Regions from separate parts of the Lysinibacillus sp. FW12 genome, predicted to be linked through region 1. Evidence: riboswitches for the same ligand, from Rfam matches in the RefSeq annotation. Region 1 holds a riboswitch; each other region holds the start of a gene.
The links. Region 1 has a riboswitch for S-adenosylmethionine ahead of SJW71_RS03435 (bifunctional homocysteine S-methyltransferase/methylenetetrahydrofolate reductase). Riboswitches for the same ligand answer to the same signal wherever they lie in the genome.

Region 1 (10,421 bases):
CCATTAAAATATTGCGCAGCCACCTCTACTAATTCCCTTGCAATGGCAATACCCTCAGCTGTTGCACGTTCTTTATCTTCACCACAAGCCTTCATTCTTGCTAAGGCATCTTCTGATAATTTGATGCCAGGCACCTCGTGGTGTAAAAACTCTGCACTTTTATAACTCGTAACGGGCATAATCCCAATATATATCGGTGCTTGTAGATGCTTTGTTGCCTCGTAAATTTCCACAATTTTTTCCTTCGTATACACGGGCTGTGAAATAAAATAATCTGCACCATGTTCGATTTTCTTTTCTAAACGTGCCACAGCACGGTCTAACACACGAACGTTTGGATTAAATGCAGCAGCCACTGAAAAATTTGCTTTTTTTCGAAGGGGTTTACCAGAGAAAGAGACCCCTTCATTTAACTGCTTAATTAATTGGATTAGCTCCATCGAGGATACATCATAAACGCTTGTCGCACCTGGGAAGTCCCCAACTTTTGTTGGATCACCCGTAACAGCTAAGACATCATGAATTCCTAAAGCATTTAATCCCATTAAATGTGATTGCAGACCGATTAAATTACGATCTCGACATGTAATATGTGTTAGAGGACGTACGCCATGTGTATTCTTCAACAATGCTCCCATTGCAATATTGCTAATACGAGGAGAGGCTAGAGAATTGTCTGCCATCATGACTACATCTGCGCCAGCATCATACAATTGTTTTGCTCCTACAAGGAATCCATCAATTTCTAAATGTCTAGGTGTATCCAGTTCTACAATGACAGATCGTTCACGTTTTACTTTTTCATGAAGAGGCTCATACTTAGGAGGCTCTGCTTCTCGAACGATCTCAATCTTTTCAGGTTTCGCATGCTTTTCATGAACGGGTGATAACTCCTCTAAATATTTTTTTGCTGCCGCTATATGCTTTGGTGTCGTACCACAGCAGCCCCCAATCAAGCGTACCCCTTGATCACGTAGTTCTACTGCTGCTCGACCAAAATAATCAGCCTCCGATTCATAAACGACACGCCCATCTTCTAAGTCAAGAAGTGAAGCGTTCGGATAAGCTGACATAAATGCCTTTTCAGGAAGTTCTACGCCTTCAAATGCTTGTATTGTATGATGTGGGCCTAGCCGGCAATTGACACCAACGATATCTGCACCAAGTGTTTCTAGCTCATGCAAAGCATTATTTAAAGACATTCCATTTTGTAAAACACCAGGCTCATGCATAGATACTTGTGCAATAATTGGTAACATTGTTTTTGCACGTAACATTTTTAATGTTGCAGTTAATTCTTCAAAATCATAATAGGTTTCAAGTAAGAGGCCATCTGGATTTCCTGCAAGTAAAACACTTGCTTGTTCCTCTACAGTCGCTAATATTTCCTCTAGTGTTGCATCACTTTTTCGGATACCACGAATACCTCCTATTGTCCCTAAAACAAATTGACCTCCATCTGCAGCTGCTCGCTTAGCAATTGTAATAGCTGCTTCATTAAATTGTTGAACGCGTGATTCTAATCCATAGCGAGCTAATTTGATGGCATTTGCACCGTACGTATTCGTTTGAATGATGTCAGCACCAGCCGCAATATATTCTCTATGAATCTTTTCAATTAACTCTGGTCTCTGCACATTCATTTCCTCATGGCAATATTCCAATCCATAGCCATAAAGAACTGTGCCTATTGCACCATCCGCCGTCAATACATGCGTGTTTAACTTCTCAAGCAATCCCATAAAACTAGCCTCTCTTCCTATGTCTCTGTATAATAAAAAGCCTTCTTTCATAAAAAAGAAGGCTTTAACGATTCAGCATTGTTGTTCCTTCTCATCTTCGACTCAACGGTCTTCTGGATTTAGCACCTGACAATAAGTTGGTTGCTGAAGCTTCAATGGGCCAGTCCCTCTGCTTCTCTTGATAAGAATTAAGTATGAATTTTTTAAATAATTAAAAGAATCATATCGTTTACTGACGAATGAGTCAAGAGTATTTCACGTAACAAAGTAATTTTTAACTTAAAATCTTAGAAACTGGATAGTTCCTCTGCAAGCTCCTCACCAATTTTTTTCCCATTTTGAATGCAAGCTCCGATACCTACACCAAAATATGAACAGCCTGCTATAGCTAAATTTGGATAGTTTTTGTTCAGTTCCTGAAGCAACCCTTGTAACGCTTCTCTGTGAGCTAAGTCGTATTTAGGCATTTGATCAATCCATTTTGTTACATTTACTACGGTTGGATCCTCTTCTATTCCCAAGCTCTTTCGAACATCCTCTAAAGCAACGGTTACCAATTCTTCATCAGTCATGGTACGTAGTTGTTCATACGCTGGGTTAATACTCTTATAGAAGAGTCGTACAAGTAATTTATTGTCTCTCGATGTATGCTTCCATTTACGACTTGTCCAAGTTGCTGCATTACAAGTAACGTTAGAATTATGAGAGACAATATAGCCCGTTCCATCTGCTGGCAATTTCGCGTCTGGTACATCGAAGCCTAAGTATATGGTAATGGCTGACGCAGTAGTAAATTGATTAAAATAACGGTTTAATGATTCATCCTTCATGAGGCTTTGAACAGCTTCATTCGGTAGTGCAAGCACAACATAATCTGCTCCGATATTTTCACCATTTGCTAATGAAATTGTATAGCGGTCTTCCTGTTTTTGAACATGTAAAGTAGCGACACCCTTGATAATTTCAACATTGGTTAATGTTTGCTCAAGTCGATCGATTAAAGAAGTTAAACCATTTTTAAATGATATAAATTTTTTATTGGCAGCTTTAACAAATTGCTCACGGTTCGCATCAAAACCTTTAATGATACTTCCATAATCATTCTTATAATCAATTAAATACGGTAAAGTAGAAGCAATTGAAAGCTGATGTAAATCACCTGAATACACACCTGCTAGAACTGGTGCAATTTGGTTTTTTACTAGTTCCTCTCCTAAATAGTAGGTTAAGAACTCGCCAATTGAACTTTCCTTTGTAAAGCCTTTGTTTGGTAATGTCAAATCCTTTAATGCTTCCTGCTTTCCTTGCTCTGATATTAATGTGCTTTCCTCTAAGGATGCCAAGCTCATTGGAATACCAAATGTAGAATCAGCTGGAATAGCATGTAGTTCATTATTTGTGTAAATATAAGAAATGCCGGTTTCGTTATAAACTAGATTATCTTCAAAATCAAGCTCCTGCACTAGCTCCATAACACCTTTATGGCGAGCGACAATAGAATCAGCACCTGTTTCCATAATAAATCCTTCTTCATATGCCGAATGTAACTTACCACCTAGATATGTATTTTTCTCTACAAGTACTAGACGAACATCTAGATTATTCTCCTTCACTTGACGTTGTAAGTAATGCATTGTGCATAATCCTGTAATTCCGCCACCTAATACAACAACTGTTTTCATATAAACCGCCCCTATTATTAGTTCTTTCTACAGTATAAACCTATTTTCATTGAAAATTGCATTCAACCCTTTACAAATTTAGCAAAAATAGAGCTATCCCTTTAGGAGATAGCTCTAGCCAACATATATATTAATAGGTACTATAGTGTTAATTACGCCTAATACATTGTAGTAAATACTAACCGTCTATACTTTTAAATTTTGCGCAAAGGTCGCTAATTTTTCTGCCGAATTCGTTACTTCTGTAAATGATGTCCCTAACTCACCTAATATACCTACGATTGCTTGTATTTTTGTTGCCATGCAATCATTTTGTTCTTTTGCTTCAGTCATGGCATCTAGTATACTCGTAAACTGGCCTTCTGTTTGCAACATATTTTCCTCACCAGACGCTACTTCTCCTTGAATATTCGTCAAAGAATACTCTAGTTTCTCAGTCCGTTCGCTTGTTTTTTTCAATAACAAAGCAACCGCTGTTACCGATTCTTTTGTTTGAATAGATAACTTTCGAACTTCGTCTGCTACTACACTAAATCCTTTTCCCGCCTCTCCAGCTCGAGCCGCTTCAATAGCTGCATTCAAAGCTAACAGATTAGTTTGATTCGCAATAGTAGTAACAACACTCATGATTGTCTCCATTTCTCTAGACATACCTGATAATTGTTCTATATTTTCTTCAATATCATAAAGTGAATGAATAATATTATGCATATTTTGTGATTGATTTTTTAAACGTTCCCGTCCTGCAAGTGCTTCATTTTCAGCTAAAGTCGATACATCAAGCGATTTTTTGGCCAATTTTTTAATCTCATCAGACTGCTTGCTGAGACAGCAAAAAGAATGATTGGTTTCCTGAGAGATTGTGGCAAGCTCTTCAGAAGAACGTACAATTTGTTGTTCAATTGCGACTCTCTCATGCTCCATGCTTTCTTTCATTTCTTCAACAGTATTTTCAAAAGCTTCTAAGACGAGCTGTTGCTCAAAGTTACAAATTTTCGATATAGCTCTTATTGTATTGAACTGATCATAAGGATACTCTATATTTTTTTCAACTAAATCAATAAATGAAATAGATAAATCTTGGAATGCGCAAATATACCATTGTGTTCTTAGTCCAATGTGGACATGTACCTTCGCAATTTTTACACGCCTTAGATAGAACTCCTCATCAATTATTCCATTAAACATTTCGATAATATGCTTCCGTAACGTTACTTTAAGCTTTTCTACAGAACTATGTTGACTAATAATATCTACCAAATGATGCTCTGTTCCTATCATGTTATAAAAGCGGTTTACGATGTGATCTACATTGTCCATAACATATGGCTGGAAAGCCTTTAAATATTGTAAGTCTTGCTCCGTTAAGTTCAGCATTTCAATTTGCTTCGCCATTGATTGGCGATTAGACAAATCCATTTTCACTGTGTATTGCTGTAGATCCAATACCTTCGTCTTTCTCTGTTTTTGAAAAATCACACAACTTCCCTCTTTCATTCTGTTTACTTTCAGCAGGCCGAGAAACATCAAATACCTTTTAACATATTGATAGATTAATGAAAAAATACCTATCCATAACGTCTTGGCATAACCATATACATTTTTCCAAGTTTATTGAAAAAAACTTCCCTTTCAAACACTATGAATGACAAACAGTAGATTTTTGCATATGTACCTTTTCAAAATCACTCATATACCTTAATCATTTTATAATTTGCTGTCAATTTTTAACCACCCAATATTTTACATAAAATGTATAAAAAGTCCCTACAGTAAATTCACTTTAAAAAACAATTAAAAAGCTACCACACTATTAATTGGTAGCTTTTTTTACCCGATTTCTTGATTATTATGCTTATTTTTTTAAAATTTCTTCTGGCACCCTATAAATTTCACTATATTAATAATTTTTACCCTTATAACAACTAAAACTATATACTTACTAAAAGGTTTATTCATATACCAAAAGTTTCATGTTAATCAGATGTATAAATAATTCAAAGACACTATATTTTTTAACACAAAATTTACAAACTTTTAAGTTCCTGTAATATTTCCGAAGCTTCTTTAATGCCTGCATCTGCTGCAAGTCCATACCACTTGATGGCCTCTTTCAGATTTCTAGCTATCCCTTCACCTTTATTGTACATATGCCCTAGCTGTAACTTGGCCTCTGCATCCCCTTGAAGGGCAGCCTGTTTAAACCAATGAATGCCTTTTTCAATATTTCGTATACCTGCAAGCCCATTACTCCATATATACCCCAAATCATAAAAAGCATCTACATGATATTGTTCTGCAGCTCGTTCATACCAAAATAGTGCGCGGTTTACCTCCTTCGTTTGGCCTAGGCGTCCCTCTAAATAAATTCCACCAAGAAGATATTGTGCTTCTACATAACCGGCCTCTGCAGATTGTTTATAGGCATTGAATGCTGCCTCCATATCTACAGTCACGCCTAACCCCTGCTCATATATAATCCCTAGCGTAAACATGGCCTCTGGTACATTCTTTTTAGCAGCATAGTCAAACCATTTTTTTGCTAATGTATAATCTTTCGTTACTCCTTCACCATTAAAGTACATATCCGCTAAATTATTGGCAGCATCCGCATGTCCCTGCATTGACGCCTTTTCATAGTATAAAAAGGCCATCGAATGACTTTCTTCTACTCCAATTCCTTCAAAGTAAAAATTACCTAACATATATTGTGCATCGGCATTCCCTTGAGTCGCAGCTAACTCAAACCATTTCAATGATTTTTCGATCTGAAAATGATTACCTTCCCTAGCATTGTAATATTCACCTAGTTGATACTGTGCATCCGCGTCCTGTTCTTCAACCGCCTCTTTATATAGATCAATCATGACCTCATGATCCAAATCCTCTTCCTCTGAAATAGCAACTTGTTCATTATTTTGGTGGTGGAAGTACCATTCTATAATATCAAGCACATCATCCACTACTTCTATACGATTTGCTAGCTTTTCTAGCGAGGAAATTTGCCAAACAAGTATATAGATTGACTGTGGTATGGCCTCACGCAACACATCGTCATACTCCGCTAACAATGTTAATACATTCTCCTGCACTGATTGGTATTGTTCTGATTGGACAATTTGTAAATGGCGTTGCTGCTGTTCTTTTAATAGCCTCCTCACTATTTGATACAATATTTTTTGCAAGGCTGCTAGGTTAACTTCAGCGAATGTAAGTAATTTTATATTTTGAGCAAACCATGAATTTTCTGTTTGTATCAGATTTTGTAGAGAATCAATTCGTTCTTTGTTTCGCTTAACTAACATTTGCTCGTACATTATTTTCCTCCCTTGCACGCTCTATCAATTACGTCCAAATTTTTTCGAACTTGCTCGAAAAGCTCACCTTCACAACTACCGCTTCACAATCAGAATAAAAATTGCTGAATCAAGCTAAAAAACTGCCTTACCACTATTATATGGAAGACAGTTGAATTTTGGTTACACATACGCTCTCAATAGCAAGCCTACGAATAGGGTGATGATTAAAAAGACTGTAATGTGTGCCCATTTATACATTTCTAATAAGCCAATAAATTCTCTTGTGAATGCGTTTGGAACATAGTAAAAGGCTGTCTTAGAACCAATTCCTTCCGCATCTAATTTTGCCTTTTTCGCATAAATACTTGCACGAAACACATGAAAATTATTCGTAACAAAAATAGAGCGATATTTTTCACCTTGTGCATGATGGTCCATTACCTTTTTCGAAAAGGACATATTTTGTTCTGTATTAGAGGATTGATCCTCTTTTAGAATCTTGTCAGGGGGAATTTGGTGAATATTAATTAAGTATTGTTTCATAGCAAATGCTTCCGATATCCTTTCATCATTCCCTTGCCCACCTGACACAATGATAAAAGGCCTTTCCCCATACTTTTTATATTGCTTCACCGCCTCATCTAAACGACTTGCTAAAAGAGGGGGCACTCTATCACCAATTAACCCTGAGCCCAGAGCAATTATATAGTTAGGTTCATAGCGTATCGGCGTATAATGATACAATATGGCATATGCTAGGACACTTGTGTATAAAAACATTGTATAGCCAAAAATCAAAAATGCATAGAAGAAAAGAATATGCCAAAGGACATTTTCAATTTCAATAAAAATGACAAAAACATACCATATCATCATCATAACAAAACTTAGCCCCAGAATGGCTAACATTAAATTACGTACTTTACGTCCTTCCTTTTCCAATAATACTTTACTATTGAAAAACATGGCGATTGATAAAATAAACATAATGCTAGGAAAGCTTGCTAATATAATAAATATCCCCATTTCTGAAATAATCCCCTGATCATTTGGCAGCAATAACGGATAATGGATCATAAGTAATCGAATAACATATACACCTATCAAACCAAGAGCTACCACATTGAGAAAGCGCCTTTTTTCTGTTAGGTACAACAGGAAAAATATTGAAATTAATATTATGAATGTTAGTAGCATCACTTCACCCCTTCCTATTACTTCATTTTTACAATCATTGTATCTGTCACTACTTGTTCAATTTTTTTGATAGAGCCCAATTATCTGAAGCGTTTGTTTTATTTTTTAATAAAGTTCATGTAATATTACTATATAAGAAATAGTTTATGACCAAACTCAAAATTATATTGGAGGAATGTAAGTAATGAAAAAAATTCTTGCCGCTCTTTTTGCAGCGACACTGATATTTTCAACGGTTGGTGCAACATTATTCATTTCAGATACACCAACGGCAGAAGCTAAATCCTATAAATCAGGTAAAAAAGGCTTCTCTAACAATAATAATAGCTCGAATATCCAGAAATCACAGGATACTTCTAAAGATCAAAACAATGCAACAACAAATAAATCTAATTCAACATCTACTAATAAAGTGGATACTACTAAAAAAGGTGGCTTTTTCTCAGGAGGTCTGATGAAAGGCTTAATGCTTGGGGGACTTGCTGGTTTATTATTCGGTAGTCTATTTAGTGGTATGGGGTTACTCGGAAATATTTTAGGTTTATTAATTAACGTAGCTGCAATTGTCGTTATTGTGATGCTTGTCATAAAAATTGTGAATATGTTTAAAGATAAAAAGCGTAAAGAGGAAGCACAATGGCACAAATAATTAATGAGCAAGATATTATTAATGCGATTTGTTTATCTCAGGCATATTATAAAAACATCCGCCCAGAAGATGTGCTAGTTGAATTAACATACGATGATGATACAGGCTTCGGTGCTGAGGTTGAAGTAAACGGTCAAATTGAGATGCTCAATACGGCAGCCATGATTGGCGCATTACGTGTTTGGATTAAAGACGTTCTACATGGTGACCCTTTCTCAACAGGAATTGAGCTAGTTTTAGACGATGAAGAAGGCATTATTGCCAAATTATCATAATAAAAATAGCAGTACAATGAATCCTTCATAAGATTCATCGTACTGCTATTTTACTTTTTCATCCGTTTCTTCACCTCTTCTTTTTCTTCTTCATTAAGAGAAAAATCGACTATTGAACGGCCAAGCATTAATAGCATGATAAACATGACTCCCGTACCAACAATTAAATAGATCATTGTGAAAACTTTAGAATATGCCGTAGTTGGATAGAGCCCTGTTTCTACGCCTGTTGGAATCAAACTGACAACTGCAAAATACATAGCGTCCAGCCAATACCATCCTTCAGTCCCCTTGTAAAACAATGTTCCTGAAAGAATGATTAAAAACAGTGTAGTAAATAATGAGATAAACTGTGGTCGCTTAAATGACCTCCACAATCCTTTCGCTAATCTTTTAGCAGATAATATAAATGAGAGCATCCCTAACCTCCTTTTTTCTGAACGTTCTATAACATAGTTAGACTATACGTTGTTTTTAACAAAAACGTCAAAAGGTAGAGGCAAATTACCTCTACCTTGTAAACTTTATTTAATCAATACATGACTAAGGTTTGTAAATATTTTCGCTGCTTGACCTCTCGTTGTGGCAGATTCCGGAGAGTATTTCCCCTGATTCCCTGTCACAATCCCTAATTCATATAACATAGAGACTGCACGTTTTGTTTCAGCATTATAGGAGGCTACATCTGAAAATGGCGATTCAGCTTTTGCAATATATGGCTGATTAAATTGTTGCTCATAGGCACGTTGAATCATTAATGCTAATTGGGCACGTGTAACAGACTGTCCAGGATTAAATTTCCCATCCGTTCCCTTTACGAGACCATGTACATATGCTGCTGCAATTTCAGACTGCATTGTAGCATCATAGTTTGCAATGTCCGTAAATGGTGCTTTTTCCGTTGTAGTTAAGCCCAAGCTTCTTACAAGAATAGCAGCAGCTTGAGCACGAGTTAGACTACTCTCAGGTCGAAATGTACCATCGGGATAACCATTCATAATACCGGTTTCTGCTACATTTTGAATATACTCTTTCGCCCAATGATTCTCTGTATCTGTGAAACTTATTGCTCCCCTTGTAGTAAACGTAACTGTAGGGTTTTGAACACTCTCATTTCCAGCTGCATCTATTGCTTTGATTGAAACACTGTAGGCAGTATTTTCTGTTAAATTTTCGAGCGTCATCTTAGTAGTATTCGCATTCAATGTACTGGCTAACTTACCATTCACATAAACATTGTAATTTGTCACACCTACATTATCCATTGCTTCTTGCCAGCTCACCTCTACCGTTGTCTTATCCTTCATATCTATTTGGATTGCCTTCGTTACATCCCATAGAGAACTTGTTTTAATGATTGGTAAAAATGCTTCATTGGCTACCGCAAAGTAACCCGCTTCGCTTAAATGAATGTTTTCTGGATTTGGTAGGTAGTTAGGAACATCCTTTGCCACAACATCATGTGTTGGTACAAAAATGGCCCCTGCTTTTTCAGCTGTTGTTTTGATTGTTGCATTTACTGTAGTCAATAACAGCTTAAATTGCTTTTGTAAGTTCTCACTATAGTAAGGGAAAGA
Region 2 (10,421 bases), 1.0 Mb from region 1:
ACCTCTAGCCGTATTAAACCCTGGTGATACCATGCTATTACCGGACCCAGGCTATCCAGACTACTTATCAGGTGTAGTATTAGGTGATGTAAATTTTGAGGTTATGCCACTTTTTGCTGAAAATAATTTCTTACCTGATTATCATGCATTACCTAATGAAGTGAAAGAAAAAGCCAAGCTACTTTATTTAAATTACCCGAATAACCCTACAGGTGGTACAGCAACACTGGCATTTTTCGAAGAGACTGTTCGCTTTGCCAAGGAACATAATATTATCGTATCACATGATTTTGCTTATGGGGCAATAGGATTTGATGGCAATAAACCTATTAGCTTCCTACAGGCAGAGGGTGCAAAAGACATTGGTATTGAAATGTATACACTATCGAAAACCTTTAATATGGCTGGCTGGCGTATAGGCTTCGCCGTTGGTAACGCCGATATTATTGCGGCTATTAATCTCGTTCAAGATCATTTGTTTTGTAGTCAATTCCCTGCAATTCAGCAAGCAGCAGCAGTGGCACTAACAGCTTCTCAAGAATGTGCAGATGAACTAAGGGCTACTTATGAACGTCGTCGAAATGTATTAATTGAAGAAGCTCAAAGAATTGGCTGGCAAGTTACGGCTCCGAAGGGCTCCTTTTTTGCTTGGCTTCCTGTACCTGTAGGCTACACTAGTGAACAATTTGCTGATTTATTGCTAGAAAAAGCTGATATTGCAGTAGCCGCAGGCAATGGCTTCGGTCAATATGGCGAAGGGTATATACGTGTTGGCTTACTTGTCAGCGAGGAACGCTTACGTGAAGCCATTCACAGAATTGAACAATTACAATTATTTACCGCTTAATACTACTATGTCCTGTAGCATACATTCTCTACAGGGCATGCTATTTTTCGATTTTTCTTGGTAGCTCTAAACCTTGCTCTAGCGGATAAAATTGTATATGGCCTGTTTCTTCATCCAATCTACGAATATGCTGAACGCCTTGAATCTCAGCCAGTACAATGTCCGCTGTAATAACGGGATTTCTACCTTTCAGAAAGTGTCCACCTGATACTACACCCCATTGATCACTCATCGAACCATGGAAATGTGTTTCATATCCTCCATCTCGTTTACAGACAACACCAGATCCTTGAATAAATTCGAGTGGTCCCTCTTTTTCAATGACTTCACTAAAACGGACTTTAATGTGCGATGTTTCATCAGGTACTAAATAAACAAAGCTACTTTTTTGGAAGCTCCCAATACAACTTACAATTGTAGCAGACTCTATTTGATTCTCCTCACAGAGCGCCTCAATTCCTTCCATGATGTCTGTCCCCATTAGAATACGAGCACTAATAACCTTGCCAAATGAACCAATTCCATAATTTACTCTTACAGACATTGTTCTCCCTCTTTCATAACAAAAAATTATAATAATATAAAAAATTTTAAAAATATTTATTGACTTACTATACCCCATAAATTATATTAGTTCTATCGGAATTACAAAAAAATATTATAAATCTCTTATCAAGAGTAGCTGAGGGACTGGCCCTATGAAGCTCGGCAACCTCCTTTTTAAAAGGAAGGTGCTAAATCCTGCAAACGAATTTCGTTTGATAGATAAGAGAGGACGTCTTTTTCATGAGCCTCTCTTAGTTTGTAAGAGAGTTTTTTTATTTTCAAAAAACCGATAAAAACATTTTGGAGGTCATTTTCATGAAAAAGAAAAATAAATTTTTAGTAGGTTTAGCAAGTCTTACATTAGTAGCAGCTCTAGCAGGCTGTGGCTCTAAAGAAGATAGTAAAGGTCAAGCTGAGGCAATCGATGAAAATAAAATCGTCGTTGGTGTCACTTCTGGTCCACACGAGCAAATTGCAGAAGTAGCAGCTAAAGTAGCAAAAGAAAAAGGCTTAGAAGTTGAGCTAAAGTCGTTTTCTGATTATGTTTTACCAAATACATCGTTAGCTGAAGGCGATCTCGATGCAAACAGCTACCAACATGAGCCTTTCTTGGACACATTTAATAAAGATCACGATACAGATTTAGTACCAGTAGGCAAAACTATTTTAAATCCAATGGGTATTTACTCTGAAAAATATAAATCATTTGATGATATTCCTGATGGTGCCACATTTGGCTTACCGAACGACCCAACAAATGGGGCCCGTGCCCTCTTTGTTTTACAAGAAGCTGGCTATATTAAGCTAAAGGATGGTGCAGACTTAACAGCCTCTATCCGTGACGTTGAAGAAAATAAAAAGAATTTACAGTTCATTGAACTAGAGGCGGCTCAAATTCCTAAACAGCTTAGTGAAGTAGATGTAGCAGCCATTAATACAAACTTCGCACTAGAAGCCGGCATTAATCCTAAAGAAGACTCTATTCTATTAGAATCTACTGACTCACCATACGTGAATTACATTGTAGTACGTGCTGAAAATGAAAACGACCCAACCATTAAAAAGTTTGTTGAGGCTTACCAATCTGAGGAAGTACGTCAATTCATTGAAGAAGAATTCAAAGGTTCTGTGATTCCTAGCTGGTAATATGCTTCTATTAGCAGAAGAATCTGCCGTATTCCTCATGAGAAAACGAGCAGATTCTCACTTTTAGAAGGACGAGAAAGGAGCAATATCGTATGATTCAATTACAAAATATATCGAAAGAATTTAAGACGAAAAAAGGGATCATTAAAGCTGTGGATGGAATCAATCTTCATGTGAAAAAGGGACAAATTCATGGGGTTATCGGCTATAGTGGTGCTGGTAAAAGTACACTTATTCGATGTGTCAATTTACTGGAACGTCCTACTTCGGGAAAAGTACTGATAGACAATGTGGACATTACAGCCCTTTCGCTAAATGAATTACGTCAAACACGACAAAAAATAGGAATGATTTTCCAACATTTTAATCTATTAAAAACTGCAACAGTTTACAACAATATTGCCGTGCCTTTAAAACTACTAGGCTATAACGACAAGGAAGTAAAAAACCGTGTAGCAAAATACGCCGAAATTGTAGGATTAACAGAGAAACTGGATAGCTATCCTAATCAACTTTCTGGTGGGCAAAAGCAACGAGTTGCTATTGCACGTGCCTTAGCACAAGAGCCAGAGATTTTACTTAGTGACGAGGCAACAAGTGCACTCGATCCTGAAACGACCGAGGCCATCCTTGAATTGTTGTTAAAAATTAACCGCGAGTTAGGCATTACGATCCTACTCATCACACATGAAATGAATGTCATTCAGAAAATATGTGATGAGGTATCTGTTCTCGAATCAGGTAAGGTCGTGGAGTTTGGTACTGCTATTGAGCTTTTTGCAAAACCGAAGCACCTTACTACTAGAAAGTTTTTAAATACAATTTCTCAGCGTAATTTATCCCCTTCACTCATTGAGCAGTTAAACGTTTCAGGAAGTGTCATTCGTTTAACATTCCTTGGTGAAAGTACGGGTAAGCCATTACTAGCAGAAGTCACGAAGGTGTACGATGTGCAACCGAATATTTTAACAGCTAATATTATTGAATTAAAAAACGGCATTGTTGGGAACATCGTGGTGCATTTACATGGAGAAACCCATATCGTCCAAAAGGCCCTAACCTATTTTACAGAAAATGGTGTTGCGGTAGAAGAATTAGGAGGCGAATTCAATGAGTAGTATTCAAAGCTTCTTTTCAGATTGGTCAGATGTCATTGGAAAATCAATTATCGAAACATTCCAAATGGTCGGAATCTCGCTACTCTTCTCCATTCTAATTGGTATTCCCTTAGGGCTATTAATCGTTTTAACACGACCAGGTCAATCCTTTGAAAATAAAATTATCTATCAGCTTTTTAATCTCATCATCAATATTATTCGTTCTGTTCCATTTATCATTTTATTATTCTTCATCTTACCATTTACCAAATTAATTGTTGGTACAACGATTGGTGTTAAAGGTGTTATAGTCCCACTAGTTGTTTATACAGCTCCTTATATTGCACGCTTAATGGAATCTGCTCTTTTAGAGGTGGATTCAGGTGTGGTAGAAGCTTATACAGCAATGGGCATAAAACGTCGCCATATTATTTGGCATGTCCTATTACGTGAAGCACGCCCATCGATTATTTTAGGCTTAACGATTGCCACAATTGGCTTAATTGGCGCTACGGCAATGGCTGGAATGGTGGGGGCAGGGGGATTAGGTGACCTTGCCTACCGTTATGGTCATTTACGCTATGAGGTTGATGTTATGTATGCCACTGTCTTTATCTTAATCATCCTTGTTCAAAGCATACAATCCATCGGCAACCGCTTTGCTGCGAAATTAAAGAAAGACTAGGAGAATGACGATGACAACTGAAATTTACGTAGAAAAAAACGGCTATATCGCAACGTTAGTGTTAAATCGCCCTGATAAACGTAATTCTTTATCGAGGGCGATGTTTCAAGCCATAGTAGACCAGCTTGAGCAGTTACGTACAGATCCTTCTATTAAGCTATTAATTGTTCGCGGTATCAATGAAGTTGCCTTTTCATCAGGTGCAGATATTAGTGAGTTTTTAGATATTCGTTATGCTGCTGACAATGCCAAAGCCTATAACGATATAGCTTTAAAAGCCATTGATGCGCTTTATAAATTTCCGCACCCTACCATTGCAATGATTCAGGGCTTAGCGATTGGCGGTGGCTTAGAGTTAGCAAACGCATGTGATTTTAGATTGGCCACACCGAATAGTAAGCTTGGTATTACGGCAGCCAATATTGGTATTGTCTATAATCTTGAAAGCACTAAACGCTTAATCAATATTGTGGGTGTCGCCAAGGCAAAGGAAATTTTATATACAGCCAACATTTTTACAGCGGAAGAAGGAAAAAGCATTGGTTTAATCACAGCCTTACATGAGCCAGAGGATATTGAAAATGCCACATTGCATTTTGCAGAGCATCTATTAAGTAAATCATCCGTTGCAAATGCAGGCATTAAAAAAATCATTCAGGCGATTGTAGATGGTGAAAACGAAGAGAACGAAGAACTGGCCCAAACCGTTCTTGATTCATTTAGTTCAGACGATTATAACGAAGGCATTCAAGCCTTTTTACACAAAAGAAAGCCTATTTTCAATAAATAAGTGAGGTAGTTACGATGACAAACACGACTGATGGCGATCTACTGTTAAAGAATATTACTGCACAAGCCCCCTTTCCCATTTGCTTTGCTGACCTAGAAAAGGCTGTTGCAGAAAAAATAGCAGCTGGACCCTTCGGCTATATACGTTCAGGTGCTGGGGGTGAACAAACTTTACACAACAATCGTGCAGCGTTTAAAAAATACTCCATTGTACCCCGCTTTTTAAATGATGTCTCTAATGTTGATACGTCGATTCATTTGTTTGGTAAAACCTACCCAACTCCATTGCTTTTTGCTCCAGTTGGCATGAATGGTATGGTTCACGATGAGGGAGAGCTTGCCGTTGTCCGTGCTGCCCAACATTTAAATATTCCATATATTCAAAGTACAGTTTCCACTTATGCGCTTGAAGAAGTTGCCGAAGCTGCTCCAACAGCAACAAAATGGTTCCAATTGTATTGGTCTACAAATGAGGCAATTGCGTATAGTATGGCTGCACGAGCAGAGGCAGCTGGATTTGAAGCAATCGTTTTAACGATTGATACGGTAATGCTTGGCTGGCGAGAAGAAGATGTGCGCAACCAATTTTCACCACTAAAGCTAGGCTATGCAAAAGGAAATTATATGAATGATCCTGTTTTTACTGCCTCATTGCCTGATGATTCATTTGAGTCCTATGTACAGGGGGTTCTGAAAAATGTCTTCCACCCCACACTCAATTGGGAACATGTTCGAGAGTTAAAGCGACGCACTAATCTTCCAATATTATTGAAAGGAATTTTACATGCTGAAGATGCAAGGTTAGCAATCGACAATGGCATCGATGGCATCATTGTTTCCAACCATGGTGGTCGTCAACTAGATGGTGTGATCGGTTCTCTGGATGCCCTTCCTGCTATTGTAGAGACAGTAAATGGACAAATTCCGATTATTTTAGATAGCGGTGTGTACCGTGGTATGGACGCACTAAAAGCACTTGCTTTAGGTGCAGATGCTGTTGCGATTGGACGTCCATTTGTTTATGGACTAGCTCTTAATGGACAACAAGGTGTCGAGAAAGTGATGACCAATCTTTATGATGAGCTAAAGGTTTCCATCGCGTTAGCTGGTGTGACCTCAGTCAAGGGGTTACGTAACATCACATTAGTCAAAAATGATGGGACTGAAGATAAATGAAACAGGCATTAAAGGGAATAAGAGTTGTTGATTTATCCCAAATATTAGCTGGTCCTTATTGCACAATGGTCCTAGCAGATATGGGCGCGGAAGTAATCAAAATCGAAAAATATCCTAATGGCGACGATACACGTACAATGGGTCCTTTTATTAGTGAAGAAAGCCATATGTATATGATGGTCAATCGCAATAAAAAAGGCGTTTGTATCAATTTAAAAACGGCTGAGGGACTAGCATTATTCAAAGAGCTTATTCAATCTGTAGATGTCCTTGTAGAAAACTATCGACCTGGTGTCACGAAAAAGCTTGGCATTGATTATGACACTTTAAAGAACATCAACCCTGGCCTTATTTATTGCTCCATTTCAGGTTATGGTCAAACAGGTCCTTATAGCCAAAAAGGTGGCTATGACATTATGGCCCAAGGATTAAGTGGCTTAATGCATATGACTGGCGAAGCGGAAGGCCGACCTGTAAAAGTAGGCTTTGCCGTCAATGATATTGCTGCTGCTCAAACAGCATTACAATCGATTTTGATGGCTTATATTTATAAGCTGCGCAGTGGTGAGGGGCAATATATAGATGTCTCTTTAGTAGAGTCCGGACTTGCATGGACTGTTTGGGAGGCGGCTGCTTACTTTGGACAAGGCGTGTTACCCGAACGGACAGGCACTGCTCATCGTGTTTCGGCTCCTTATCAAGGCTTCAAAACACAGGATGACTATATTTTAGTAGGTGCAGGTAATCAAAAACTGTGGGAGATTTTTGCGACTAAGGTTGTCAACCGACCTGATTGGTTAAACAATCCTCTCTTTGCCACTAACTATTCTCGTGCTCAACATGTGAAAGTACTAGAGAAAGAAATTGAGAGCGAATTAGTGAAGCATAAAGCGACTTACTGGCTAGCACTTTTAGATAAACATGGTGTACCTTCAAGTCCTATCTACTCCTATGATCAAACATTGAATGATCCACATATTTTAGAGCGAGGCATGGTCTTGTCCTATGACCATCCAACTGCAGGACCAATGCGTACATTAGGCTTCCCAGCTAAGTTCTCACAAACACCTGGTCAGCTAACAAGTGCAGCTCCTACTTTAGGACAACATAATGAAGAAATATTACGAGCTTTGAATATTACCGATGAAGACATGCAACAGTTAAGAGCAGCAAAAATTATTGGCTCGAAATAAAGTGATTTCTCATTTTTACCATCTGTCCAGTTAAACTGATAAAAAAAGGCTTCCCCATCTCTGAGGAAGCCTTTTTCTTATTGAATAACGCCTAACTCACGACCAACTTTTTCATATATTGCAATCGCATCATCAAGCATTTCTTTTGTATGTGCAGCTGTTGGCATATTACGAACACGTCCTGTACCTTTAGGAACAGTTGGGAAGACAATTGATTTTGCATAAACGCCCTCTTCGAATAAACGTTTTGAAAACTCCTGAGTCAGCTTTTCATCCCCAATGATACAAGGTGTAATTGGTGTTTCAGACTCACCAATATTAAAGCCAAGCTTCTCTAAACCGGCCTTTAAATAGTTACCATTATCCCAAAGCTTATCGTGAAGCTCAGTGGAATCAATTAGCATTTGTACAGCTGCTGTAATCGCTGCTACATCGCCTGGCGGTAATGCTGTAGAAAATAAAAATGGACGTGAGCGTACTTTTAACCAATCAATTAAATTTTTCTTACCCGCAACATAGCCACCCACAACACCAATGGCTTTTGACAGTGTACCAATTTGGAAGTCGATTTCTTTTTCTAATCCAAAATGCTTCACAGTTCCTTTCCCTTTTCCTGTTACACCTGAACCGTGGGCATCATCGACATACGTAATTAAATCAAATTCCTTAGCAATTTCCACAATTTCAGGTAATTTAGCAATATCACCATCCATTGAGAAGACACCATCTGTAATGACCATAATCTTATTGTATAATCCTGATTCTTTCGCCGCTTTTGCCTTAGCACGTAAATCATCCATATCAGAGTGATTAAACGCGATGATTTTTGCCTTTGATAAGCGACAACCATCGATAATAGATGCATGGTTTAATTGATCAGAAAGAATTGCATCATTTTTATCCATGACAGCTGAAATTGCTGCCATATTACAATTAAAGCCTGATTGATAGGAAATAGCCGCTTCTGTTCCTTTAAATTCAGCAAGCTTTTCTTCTAATTTAACGTGTAGATCAAGTGTCCCGTTGATTGTACGAACAGCACCTGCTCCAACACCGTATTGTTCAATTGTCTCTTTGGCAATACGCTTTAATTCTTCATTAGTTGCTAATCCAAGATAGTTGTTAGAGGATAAGTTAACAAGATTTTTGCCACGAACCTGAATAATTGGGCCATTTGCGCCCTCTACTGGATCAATTTCATTGTATAAGCCTTGTTCATGTAAGGCTTGTAGGTTTTCATCTAAAAATGCATTCAATACTTTTGACAAGCGTATCATCCTTTCCTAGGAAAACTGTTCTAGCTCCTAGTTTAGCACATGCAAGCCATTAGCTAAATTACTTTGTTAATCTTTCGAATAGTGGCGCTGTTCTTTCACGCCATAATGATGCTGATAGACAATTATCAAATAGCCGGCGAACAGTATATTCTGCTTCTGCATACCGCTTTGAATGCCCCATCGCATCCTGTATCGCTTCTTTATATTGGGTACGTACTAAATCAATGGCCGTTTCAGCCTCATTAGAAAGTGCACAATGTTGCCCAATATCAAAGATTTTATCCCCTAATCGACCATCCTCTGGATTAAAGACATGGGGCTCTGTACTATCAAAGATACAAAAATTCAATTCTGGAATAATGACCATATCTACTGATCCTGCATCCAAACCACACCAGACGATTTGTGCATCAAGTCCCCTCGCATTCGCTTCATCAGCTAAGCTCTTCATTAATGAAGATTTACCTGTACCAGGCTTGCCTTTAATCATCAATCTAGTCGTGATGCCCTTTGTAATACTTTCAACTGTATTTTCGGCACCTCTAGGAGTTAATGTTCCAAGTAAACGATGTGTCCTCATGCCTGTTTTATTTAAGACAATGGATTGGAATACCTCTGTCTTTAAATTTTCCACTTGTTCATTCAATGCCTGCCAATTCATACAGCTTTGCGTGACAACCTCCCAATCATCATGAAGCTTGATTGCATGATTTAGCTTTGCAATACATTTATCACGCCATGTTGCTCGCTCCTCCATTGCCGTAGCTAGCTGTTCACCAACCTTTTCAAGCTGCACATCCTCTAAACAATCATAAAAGGATAATACACGATGCTTTGTACCGAGCAGCGTTGGCTCAATGTTCCATTCAGAGGCCCATACAAAAAGTCTATTACAGCCCTTTACATAAACGGCTTCAACAACCTCCTCTAATAAAGCGTGCTTAAACCACTCGACTGCAAAGCCTTGTTTAACATAAAAATAACCTAGCTCTTTTAACAGTTCTGACCCTTTAAAAGTTGGCGCGCCTTGCAAAAAATAAACAAGCTCCGCTTCTTCCATCATCTCTTTATATAAATGTTTCACACCTTGCCCAGTCAATGCGTGTCCAAAATAATATGTTACATTTCCATTCAAATGTCGTTCCTCCTTTAGCTTCTGCCCTGCATTATATGAAAGAACGCTAAAAAAGATGAAAAGCTACTCTTCTCTCTGACAGATAAAAGTAGCTTCTTAATTTAATAGAATGGCTTCATACCCTCTATATTCCCAATACATTTCATTAAAAGCTTACGACAATATGGTAATGAATACTGCACAATATAGCCTGAAGTTAAAGCAATTAATACCGTGCCCACTCCTACCGGCCCACCTAGAAGCCAGCCTACAATTGTCACCAAAACCTCGATACCCATTCTAGCTGTTTTAATGGATCCACCAAACTTTTCAACAAGGATCATCATTAAGGTATCACGTGGACCTGCCCCCATATTTGGCGCAATATACATGCCACAGCCGAAGCTTAAAACAAATAAACCAATGATAAAATATGTAATCTGAAGACTGTAAACATCTGTTGACGGCAATAGCCAGTTAAATACATCAATAAATGAGCCAATTAACAGCATATTTAACCAAGTGCCTATTTTGGGCCATTCGCGCAACAC
Region 3 (10,421 bases), 1.5 Mb from region 1:
TTTTTGACAGCTTCACTAATTTTCTTTGAATCCACATATTCAGAAATTTGATGTATTTGTTTAATATTATTGGCTAAAGGGATATAAACCATCGTTTGAATGGTCATCTTTTCCACTAAAGAAGAAAAGTAAATAACCGTCACATCTCCTTCTTCAGTAGAAGTCATTTTAAATTTAACATCATCTACTTCGTAAGTTTCCTGTTTTAGTTTAGCAATTATTTGCCAAGCTGCCTCGTCCATCCAAACGATCCCCCTTTGCTCAATTTTCTTTTTAGTTTATCTGTTCTTCATGTAATTATGCTAAAAAATGAAAGCTATATATATAAATAAAATAAGAAAACCCATTGCCAATTAAGGCAACGGGCTTGAATTACGATGACATTTAAAATTTAACACATCTTACTAAACAATTTCTGAACAAATTTCTCTGAAATAAAAAAGAAAACCACTCTATAACAAGTGGTTTTCTTTCTTCATTCATTTAAGAATTAAAGTTTTACGATGTTAGCAGCTTGAGGTCCGCGTTGGCCTTCTTCTACTGTGAATTCAACTTTTTGGCCTTCTTCAAGTGATTTGAAACCTTCACCTTGGATTGCTGAGAAGTGAGCGAATACGTCTTGTCCGCCTTCTACTTCGATGAAGCCAAAACCTTTTTCTGCATTAAACCATTTTACTGTACCTTGTGTCATAATCAATGACCTCCATTTTAAACTTATTAAATAAAATCATAATACTTTAAAAAAAAACACATACTACAAAAAGTATTAATCAAAAAACGAATACTCTTTGTAATATGTGAATTCATTGTTTGTTTACGCACGATTTTATTAACTTAACTATATAACAAAAAATTATATTTGTCTAGTCCAAACGTAAATTTTTTTAAATTTGGTCTTGGAAACCAATTTGGTTAAAACCTTTGATCTTGTCTAATTAAAGTGATTGACTAAAAATTCACAACATAAAAGGGACATTTTTTTGTATAAGTAGCCTTTTTTTACACAAATTAATAGGGAGTGTATCGCACGCACTTATTTGGTTGTGACGCTAGTTGACCGTCACAGCCTCCCCATTTGTTACTTAGGGTCACTTTAAAGCCCGGTGACCCTAAATTATTTCTTCACCTGTTGAAGCAAAGAAAAAAGCATCTCTTTTAAAGATGCTTATTGAGACAATTCTTCAGATGAAGTTTTTTCAAACTCTAATATATGTCCATCTATTTTTGCTTTTTCTTGTTCCTCGATAAATTCTTCTTTTAGTTCATCAAGTCTGGAATTATGTGTTTTTTGATAACCCGGAAATAGATTGTAATCTACTGGTTTCCCCATAAGTTCACCTCTTATCTCAGTTTTTATTTTATTATAGGGTATATTGATATTTTCTGACAATTGTTTATACTCTTTTTGATTATATGGACTGACAAGACACTACAACTGAAGCCTTATAAATCATTGATAAATATACATAATGGCCTAGGAAAATATTATTTGAATACTATGATTTCATTAAACCTTTATTAATATAAATGTCACTATTAAAATAAAAACACTCATTTGACGTTTCTATAAAATAGGTGTTCGATTACCCCTCTCCCCTCTCCCCTCTCCCCTCTCCCCATATATGATGAAAAAATCTTAAGAAATCTTCATAAATATTCTCAATAATTATTAATAATTGCCATTTACAATAATGAAGGTCGACAGTCAACACATGTTTTATGTGTGTGGACCATGAACAGAATCAATTAGTTGGGAGCGTTTTATCTTGGGAGTAACAGAAATTATTATTAATATTCGAATTTTAATGTTGCCCGTCATCATTATTATTGGCATTGAGTTTTTGCTTATTGCCCTCTATTATTTCGTTTATTATAAAAAACAACCATCCGAACGAAAAAAACTAAGTATTACTAAAATGATGCTTGGCGCACTCTTCATTGGGTATATCGTATTTGTATGTGAGCTAACGATTATTGGACGTGGTTCTTCTCATTTCCTAGAGATGAATCTTCAACCATTCAGTGGTTATATCGATGCCTGGAAAAAATACTCGTTACGTGATCTTCAAAATTGTATTTTTAATATATTAATGTTTGTGCCGCTTGGGATTTTCTTACCCTTACTTTTCTCTAAATTTAAAGCTTTTAAGATGCTTTTCCTTGTAGTCGTATGTGCTACACTTTCAATTGAAACATACCAAACACTTACAGGAGCAGGGATTTTCGAGCTTGATGACTTATTCAACAACTCACTTGGTGGGGTTATCGGATACCAATTATACAGACTAGGGGCTTCTATTGTTCATCACAAAAAAGTAAAAATAAAAAGTCTTGTTGGAACTTTGGCTATCCCTCTTATCATGGGATTGATTTTTATTGGGATGTCATTGGTATATGCTCAACAAGAATTTGGACATCTGCCAATAAACGCTTATACAAAATCCAATATGTCAGGTGTTCATGTATCTACTTCATTGCAATTAGACTCAAACCCTACTGTTGCGCCCGTTTATAAAAAAATTATTCATAATGAAGAAGTTGAAACATTGTTGCAAGATAAATTAGGGTTATCGGAGTTGAGTGCAAAGAATTATAAAGACGACCGAGAAATTTTATTGCAAGACAAAGCAGGTATGCAATATACATTATTTATAAGTTCAATGGGGAATTGGTCGTTAACAGCGAATAATTATTCGCAGCAAGCGACATCGACTGGTCAGGAAAACTTGATTGATAAGGCGAAGGCATTGATGGACGAACTTTCTATCCTCCCTCAAGAAGCAGAGTTTTCTGTACTGGAAAACGGGGAATTTGAATGGAATCTTCCAGATCGTCCCGATTTAAATGTCGACTATTGGTATGGGGATGTAGTTCTTGATCTTACACAAGATGGACGTGCATATTCATTAGCCTATAATGTTCAAAGAAATCAATTTACACGGGAAGTAGATATCTTGTCCCCTGCTGAAGTATATGAGCAAATAAAGAATGGAGAATTTCCTCAAATAAAGTATAATGCACTCGTTACAGAAGAAGAGCTGGTTCTAAAAAAAGACGATCAGCTTGAAATTGAATTAATCGAGCTAACGTATATGTATGACACAAAAGGTTTCTATCAGCCAGTATACAACGTTTCTGGAACATTAAACGGAAACAACTGGTTTACACTAATACAGGCAAGAAAGTAATCCTTCTAAATCTAAACCATTACTTTAAGAGATGAAAAAGACCAGCTAAGCTAAAATTTTGCTTTGCTGGTCTTATTTGAGCTTTAGGCTTTCTTTTTTGAAGGGTATCCGATAGAAATAGCTATCATTCCGCAAATACCAATAAGAATGGGATAGATCGAGTATTGCAGCATACTTACTGGTGATATTTTGGCCACGCTTGCGGCAGCAAGGAATTGAGCCCCATACGGCAGAAGCCCTTGGACTGTACAGGAGAAAATATCTAAAATACTTGCGGATTTTCTTGGCTCAATGTCATATTGTTCAGCAATATTTTTGGCAAGTGGCCCAGCAATTAATATCGCAATTGTATTATTAGCAGTAGATAAATTCGTTAAACCCACAAGGCTAGCAATGCCGAATTCAGCACCCTTTTTCGATTTAATTCTACTTGTCGCAAGGTGCAGCAAAAAGTCAATGCCTCCGTTAAACTTAATAACCTCTACCATTCCAGCTATTAATATGGCAAGAAAGGCGATTTCATACATACCGGACATGCCTTCTCCAATCGTTTGCAGAAGGCTCATCAAGTGATAGCTACCATCTACTAAGCCAACAGCACCAGCAAGGACAATCCCTAGTGCCAGCACAAGGAAAACATTCATCCCAGATAACGCTAAAATGATCACTAAAACATATGGTACAATTTTAACCCAACTATAGCTTACATGCGCCACTTGTGCTGTTTCACCCATTGAAATGATTGCTAAAATAATGCTCGTTACAATCGCTGCTGGCAATACAATCCAAAAATTAACCTTAAACTTATCCTTCATTTGTGCGCCTTGTGAACGTACGGCAGTAATGGTTGTATCTGAAATAAAGGATAAATTATCACCAAACATTGAGCCACCAACAACAGCCGCCATCACTAAAGCAATAGAAAGGTCTGTAAGATCACTTATTCCAACGCCTATTGGAGCTAATGCAACAATCGTTCCCACGGATGTACCCATTGAGAGGGAAATAAAACAGGCAATGATGAACAAGCCCACAACCAGTAAGTTTTGCGGAACGACCGATAAAGCAAAGTTAACAGTGGAATCTACTGCCCCCATACCTTTTGCAACCTCTGAAAAGGCCCCAGCCAAGAGAAAAATAATAACCATCATCATGACATTTAAATTCCCTGCACCTTGACAAAAAATATCAACTTTTTTCGTAAACGATTCTTTTCGATTCATGGCTAGAGCCACAGCACCTGCAATGGTGATAGCAACAATGACAGGAAAGGCATAAAAATCACCTGTAATAACCCCAGAACCAATAAATAATATCATAAAAACAACAAATGGGATCAGCGCCCATGGATTCTCTTTCTTCACTGTTTTACCTCCAAAAAAATTAAAATCAGCCTTTTTCCATAAAAAAAGGCCTCATCTTGAATGAACAAGAAGAGGCCTTATATTGAAAATACACCTCTTATCTATCAAGTCATTTCTTGCTGGATTTGGCACAGTAACTTAATGACTAAGTTCCGCTGCCGAGATTTCATCGGGCCAGTCCCTCCATCTCTCTTGATAAGAAGAAAAAATATTATTTTTTTGACACAATATTAAAAGATTAAAATAAAAAATTAATATTTGCAACAAGTTTTTTCTTTAACTTCTATACGTACATAGATTTTCCGATTAATCTTAGAAGAAATCTGCTTATTGTAGCTGATTTTGTGTATTACTGAATAACGCCGATAGCGGATATTCCATCTTGCTCCTCGGGTATTCATCCTGCTTCGCGGTTATTTCACCTTACTCCTCGGGTATTCAGCCTTGCTCCGCGGGTATTTCGCCTTGCTTCGCGGGTATTTCACCTTACTCCGCGGGTATTTCGCCTTGCTTCGCGAGTATTTCACCTTACTCCGCGGGTATTCAGCCTTGCTCCGCGGGTATTTACCCTTGCTTCGCGAGTATTTCACCTTGCTCCGCGGGTATTTCACCTTACTCCGCGGGTATTTGCCTGCTAAATAATAGAATATAATCCCAAGTCGCTTATTGTGCAACTAACAAAAAACCAGGTGCTCTTCTAAGAAGAACGCCTGGTTTTATTGTGAAAGTGAATCTTACTAACTTACTTAGTTTTGATTCGTTATAATACTACGCTAAGTTGAGGCAATGAACAAGTTAAAATATTTTCCAACAAAATTTTAGGGAATTTTTATGTTTTTTCGAGCATTTCAGGAACCCGTTTCAAAGGTATTAAATTTTGTAGTGCTCATTATTTTCGTTAAAGTAAGTAATAATAAAGTCCCGTAACTGTTGAACGGCAGCTGACGAAATGGAATTTTTTACCCAGGACAGACCTACTGTATACGTTGGATTCATATTAGCTATTTTTACAAAATGTAAATTAAACTTTCTACAAACCGATATGGGCAACAAGGCTACACCCTGTTCCAGCTGGATAATTTCTGCCAGAAGGGTTGAATCTACTTCATAGTTTTTGATAGGCATAAATCCCGCTCTTTCACAAAGTGACGTTGTAAAACGACTATATTCTGCATTGTTGGCTAAGGAAATAAAGGATTCATTTGCAAACTTAGCTAGAGCAACCTCTGACTGACCAGCCAATGGGTGATTAGAAGGCAACACAAGTACTACATCCTCTGCCACAAGCACACAGGTTTCAATTTCTTCATCAATGATTGGAGGGCCTGCTATGCCCAGATCAATATCCCCTCTCTTTAAATTTATACGTATATCATCCCTTGTCTCAATTCCCTGTTGAATTTTGGCATGAGGAAAATCATTAATATATTGACTAATTAGTCCAACGAGAAATCGGGTATTTGATATGGCTATTTTAACTGTACGAGCATTGATTTCATCAAGTGATTGAATATCCATTTTTGCATTTTCTAGTTCGATAAATACCTTATTAACATGCTTGAGCATAATCTGTCCTGCAGCACTTAATTCAATATTTCTTCCTTTTCTATGAAATAATTTTGTGCCTAGTTCATCCTCCAGACGTTTTATAGTCAAACTTAAGGATGGCTGTGCAATATTTAACTGTTGAGCCGCCTTCGAAATATGCTCTGTATTTGCTACTGTTTGAAAATACTTCAATTGTAAAAGTTCCATTTCGCTTAAGCCCCCTAATTCATTTATCTAAATAAATATATTTATATCTTATTATGTATTAGACGCAATGTAAAATCCGCATTAAAGTAGTTATTGTAAGAAGACAAAGTTGAAAGAATGGTGGTTTTTCATGAGAAAAGATGAAGTAATGAGACAATTCACAACACCGTTGGATGCAGGTGCTTATCCCATTGGACCTTATCGCTTTTATAACCGTGAATATTTAAATATCGTCTATAAAACGGATATGGAAAAACTTAAGAAAATTGTTCCAGAACCATTGGAAGTGAAGGAGCCCTTTGTCAAATTTGAAATCATGAAAATGCCAGATGTAACAGGGCTAGGTTCTTATACAGAGTGTGGTCAGGTCATTCCTGTTAGCATGGATGGTGAAGAAGGTGATTATTTACATGCAATGTATGTTGATAGTTTCCCCGCCATTGCCTCTGGTAGAGAAATTGCTGCGTATCCTAAAAAATTAGGTAAGCCTAGTTTATTTGTAGATTCTGATACATTAGTTGGTCTCTTAGATTATGGTTCATTAAGAGTGGCTAATGCAACAATGGGATATAAACATTTCCCACTGGATCATCAAGAGGCACTGAAAGAAATTATCAAACCCAATTATATGTTGAAAAAGATGCCTGGTTATGATGGACGACCAAGAATTTGTGAGCTAGTGAGAAGTGAAATTACGGATATTAAAATACTGGGAGCATGGTCAGGTCCAGCGAGACTTGAACTTTTTGCCCATGCACTTGCCCCAATGGCTGATTTACCAGTGTTAGAAGTTGTATCAGCTTCCCATATTGTCACAGAACTATCGTTGGCATCACCTACTGTTGTCTACGATTATTTAACTGAAAAATAGAAAGAACACTAATCCATACATTATCTAATCAAGCAATGAAGCCGTATGGAACTATGCAGATGAAGCTATTGGAGAAACAACGTGACAAAATACAAATAGCTAAGCTTATTGAATAATTAAATAAACCAAGGAGGCATTTAGATGAGAATCGCCGTTTTAGGAGCAGGATCTTTAGGAACAATCGCTGGTGCATATATTGCTGCCGGTGGACAAGATGTCGAATTAATTGATGTTTATGAAGAACATGTAGACGAATTGAATCAATCAGGGGCAAAAATAACAGGAACTACTGACTTTCAAGTGAAAGTAAAAGCCATTACGCCTAAAAATATGTCAGGAACTTATGATTTAGTTTTACTGTTAACAAAACAATTGTATAATGACTCGGTTTTACAAGGCTTACTACCATTTTTAAATGAAACAAGTGTCGTTCTTTCTTTACAAAATGGGATTCCAGAAGAAAAAGTCGCTGCAATTGTAGGGCGAAATCGTGTGATTGCTGGATCAGTTGAGTTTGGTGCTACATTCATTCAACCGGGCATATCTAGTTTGACAACAGAATATAACCACTTCAAACAATATGCATTTCAAATTGGTGAATTAAATGGAGAAACAACAGAAAGAATTAGACAAATACAAACAATTTTAAATCTTGTAGGTGGCACACACATCTCAGACAATTTAGTTGGCACAAAGTGGTCTAAACTATTAATTAACAATGCTTTTAGTGGTCTTTCTGCCGCGCTCAATACGAATTTTGGTGGCGTTCTTGATCATGAGACGAGTAGTATTAGCGCCGTGCATATTGCGGATGAAACGATAAAAGTGGGGCATGCTGCTGGAGTACAATTTGCCAAAATGAATGGCTTCGATATAGCTTCATTAGAAGTGAAAAAGGCTCATGATATCCCTGAACGTGTCAAAGCCTTCCAACAATTGATGGCATCCTCTAAACTACTTAAAGCAAGTATGCTACAGGATTTAGAGAAAAAACGTAAAACGGAAATAAATTATATTAATGGAGTAGTATCGGAGCTTGGCGAAAAGCTGGGTGTTGCCACACCTTTTAATAACCTTGTCGTTCAATTAGTAAAACAGGCAGAAGATTTACAGACCGTTACTAATTTTGAAACAAACATGCCATTCTTTGCTGAACTAGTTAATCATCATTAAACAAAATGACCAGTCACTCTTCACAGAGTGCTGGTCATTTTGCGTTTAGGTAAAGACTATGAAAATCTTCTTGAATAGACTAACATATTGTTCTGAACAAAATCTGAACAATGATACAAAAAAGACTAGACCCTACAACATGCTGTAAGTCCTAGCCTTTTAAGTGAAAGTGAATCTAACTAAATTTTTGCTTAGCTTTTGATTCACATTATAATACGAATGAACAGCCTAAAGGTTTCATATTTTTTTAATAAAATGGGTCTCCCTACACAAAAAGACCAGGAAATCACGAAAATGTGATCCTGGCCCTTTTGTGAAAAGTGAATATTACTCGTTTACTTTAGTTTTTTTGTATTCTACTAATAAGTTAGACGGCTGTTAGTTAAAAAAGTTACATTTATTTTTAAAATTTTTTATTTAATTTTATAGTATGATCTATCTTCCCCTCTCGTATAATCAAAGTACTGAAAACTTGACAAAAAAATTATTTTATGCTAAAATTTACATTTAAAATATTGTTTTGTATAATAGGATTCTCCTGGCCAGGGGAATCCTATTTTTTTGAGGAGTGTTAATATGAATAAACAGCAATCTAGTATCACTTCATTAATAGCTGCCTTTAGTAGAGCTTATCATAGTCAAATGGATACACCGAAAATTTTTGATGATTATGTAGCAAAAGAGTTAATCTCACCTGAAGAGTTTCAAAGTATTCAAGATCACCTGATACAAGGCATCGACTTCTTTAACAAGGACATGGCTATACCAACTAAAGACAATGTAAAAAATTTAGTAAAATGGATAACGCAAATTCAACTCGCTCCTACTCCCTTGGCACGTGCAGCATACAACGAAAATGTCTTGCATCATGAAATCCGGCTTGGTATCGAGCAATATGTAATTTTAGGCGCTGGCTTGGATACTTTTCCTTATCGTCATCCTCAGTTAGAAACAGTTGTAGAAATTTTTGAGGTTGATCATCCTACAACCCAGGCTTTTAAGAAGAAACGATTACAAGAAGCATCACTTCCACCAATGAAGCATCTTCATTTTGTTTCAATGGATTTTACTAAACAATTTCAATCTCAACCCCTCTTTGAGCAAGGGTTTCAGTATAAAAAGACGTTTTTTAGTCTGTTAGGTGTCTCCTATTATTTAACGAAAGAAGAATTAGCAAGTTTACTCACTCATTTATTTGCTCTTGTTCCATCAGGCAGTTCCATTGTGTTGGATTATGCCGATGAAACTCTCTATCAGGAAAATGGCCTTTTTAATAGAGTGGACAACGTGGTGAAGATGGCTGCTGCAGGTGGCGAGCCGATGAAATCGTGTTTTGCTTATGAGGACATGGAGAAGATGTTAGATCCATTGGGTTTACTCATATACGAACATCTTACCCCTCCTGCTATTCAACAGCTTTATTTCCAGAATCGGACGGATTACTTATCAGCTTTTGAAACCATCCATTACATGCATATTGTTAAAAAATAAGTATAGTTAATTTATTTTTTATATTATTCTTAATTTTCTTTCTATTTCCCAGGCAATTAACTATTTCAATATATAAATTTAGTATACTATAGTAGTGTAAAGCTAATTAGCCTTACACCTCCTAGATTCGTTACTAGGGTCACTGTGAATGCAGTGGCCCATCTATTATTAACAACAACCCTTAAAAGGGCCCACTTAAAGTTTTTTACTAAAAAATAAGCCTCATCCCAAGTTATGCACGTTTACTAGCCAGACAAGCGGACATGCTCTGCTTATCCTAATAACAGTTTACAAAAAGAGTTACCTCAATATCACTTTTTGATTATTTTGGCTGTTATTTGCTTATCCTTAATAATGTTGGACTATCTTTGCCCTTTTCCTTGAGGAGGTGCCGATCATCAAGCACACACTGTCATTCATACTATTGCTTTTCATTATTCTTTTGTTAGGTGGATGTTGGAGTAAACGAGAGTTAAACGAATTGGCTATCGTTACGGCCTTTGGGGTCGATAAATCGGACGAGCTTGTTGAAATTTCCGTGCAAATTGTTAACCCTAGTCAGGTAGCCTCAAACAAAGC

Region 2: it holds a riboswitch for S-adenosylmethionine, as region 1 does, so the genes downstream of both, SJW71_RS21810 (MetQ/NlpA family ABC transporter substrate-binding protein) here and SJW71_RS03435 (bifunctional homocysteine S-methyltransferase/methylenetetrahydrofolate reductase) in region 1, are expected to answer to the same signal.
Region 3: it holds a riboswitch for S-adenosylmethionine, as region 1 does, so the genes downstream of both, SJW71_RS10950 (Na+/H+ antiporter NhaC family protein) here and SJW71_RS03435 (bifunctional homocysteine S-methyltransferase/methylenetetrahydrofolate reductase) in region 1, are expected to answer to the same signal.

Annotation. Positions count from the first base shown of each region.
Region 1 is NZ_CP139094.1:651,775-662,195, reverse strand. Features, by position in the region: gene SJW71_RS03435 (bifunctional homocysteine S-methyltransferase/methylenetetrahydrofolate reductase) at 1-1,742, opposite strand, end outside; SAM riboswitch class I at 1,831-1,930, opposite strand; gene SJW71_RS03430 (protoporphyrinogen oxidase) at 2,030-3,424, opposite strand; gene SJW71_RS03425 (protoglobin domain-containing protein) at 3,611-4,903, opposite strand; gene SJW71_RS03420 (SEL1-like repeat protein) at 5,452-6,741, opposite strand; gene SJW71_RS03415 (YdcF family protein) at 6,904-7,920, opposite strand; gene SJW71_RS03410 (hypothetical protein) at 8,105-8,569, shown strand; gene SJW71_RS03405 (DUF2653 family protein) at 8,557-8,844, shown strand; gene SJW71_RS03400 (ion channel) at 8,895-9,263, opposite strand; gene SJW71_RS03395 (S-layer homology domain-containing protein) at 9,369-10,421, opposite strand, start outside.
Region 2 is NZ_CP139094.1:4,256,800-4,267,220, forward strand. Features, by position in the region: gene SJW71_RS21800 (pyridoxal phosphate-dependent aminotransferase) at 1-847, shown strand, start outside; gene SJW71_RS21805 (PPC domain-containing DNA-binding protein) at 888-1,391, opposite strand; SAM riboswitch class I at 1,514-1,619, shown strand; gene SJW71_RS21810 (MetQ/NlpA family ABC transporter substrate-binding protein) at 1,709-2,539, shown strand; gene SJW71_RS21815 (methionine ABC transporter ATP-binding protein) at 2,632-3,657, shown strand; gene SJW71_RS21820 (methionine ABC transporter permease) at 3,650-4,321, shown strand; gene SJW71_RS21825 (enoyl-CoA hydratase/isomerase family protein) at 4,332-5,111, shown strand; gene SJW71_RS21830 (alpha-hydroxy acid oxidase) at 5,126-6,286, shown strand; gene SJW71_RS21835 (CaiB/BaiF CoA transferase family protein) at 6,283-7,479, shown strand; gene SJW71_RS21840 (glycine C-acetyltransferase) at 7,557-8,756, opposite strand; gene SJW71_RS21845 (nucleotide kinase) at 8,815-9,891, opposite strand; gene SJW71_RS21850 (YczE/YyaS/YitT family protein) at 9,993-10,421, opposite strand, start outside.
Region 3 is NZ_CP139094.1:2,149,146-2,159,566, reverse strand. Features, by position in the region: gene SJW71_RS10970 (spore germination protein) at 1-242, opposite strand, end outside; gene SJW71_RS10965 (cold-shock protein) at 491-691, opposite strand; gene SJW71_RS10960 (hypothetical protein) at 1,166-1,330, opposite strand; gene SJW71_RS10955 (VanZ family protein) at 1,767-3,188, shown strand; gene SJW71_RS10950 (Na+/H+ antiporter NhaC family protein) at 3,272-4,507, opposite strand; SAM riboswitch class I at 4,647-4,754, opposite strand; gene SJW71_RS10945 (LysR family transcriptional regulator) at 5,423-6,307, opposite strand; gene SJW71_RS10940 (acetoacetate decarboxylase) at 6,438-7,178, shown strand; gene SJW71_RS10935 (ketopantoate reductase family protein) at 7,320-8,351, shown strand; gene SJW71_RS10930 (class I SAM-dependent methyltransferase) at 8,928-9,842, shown strand; gene SJW71_RS10925 (Ger(x)C family spore germination protein) at 10,231-10,421, shown strand, end outside.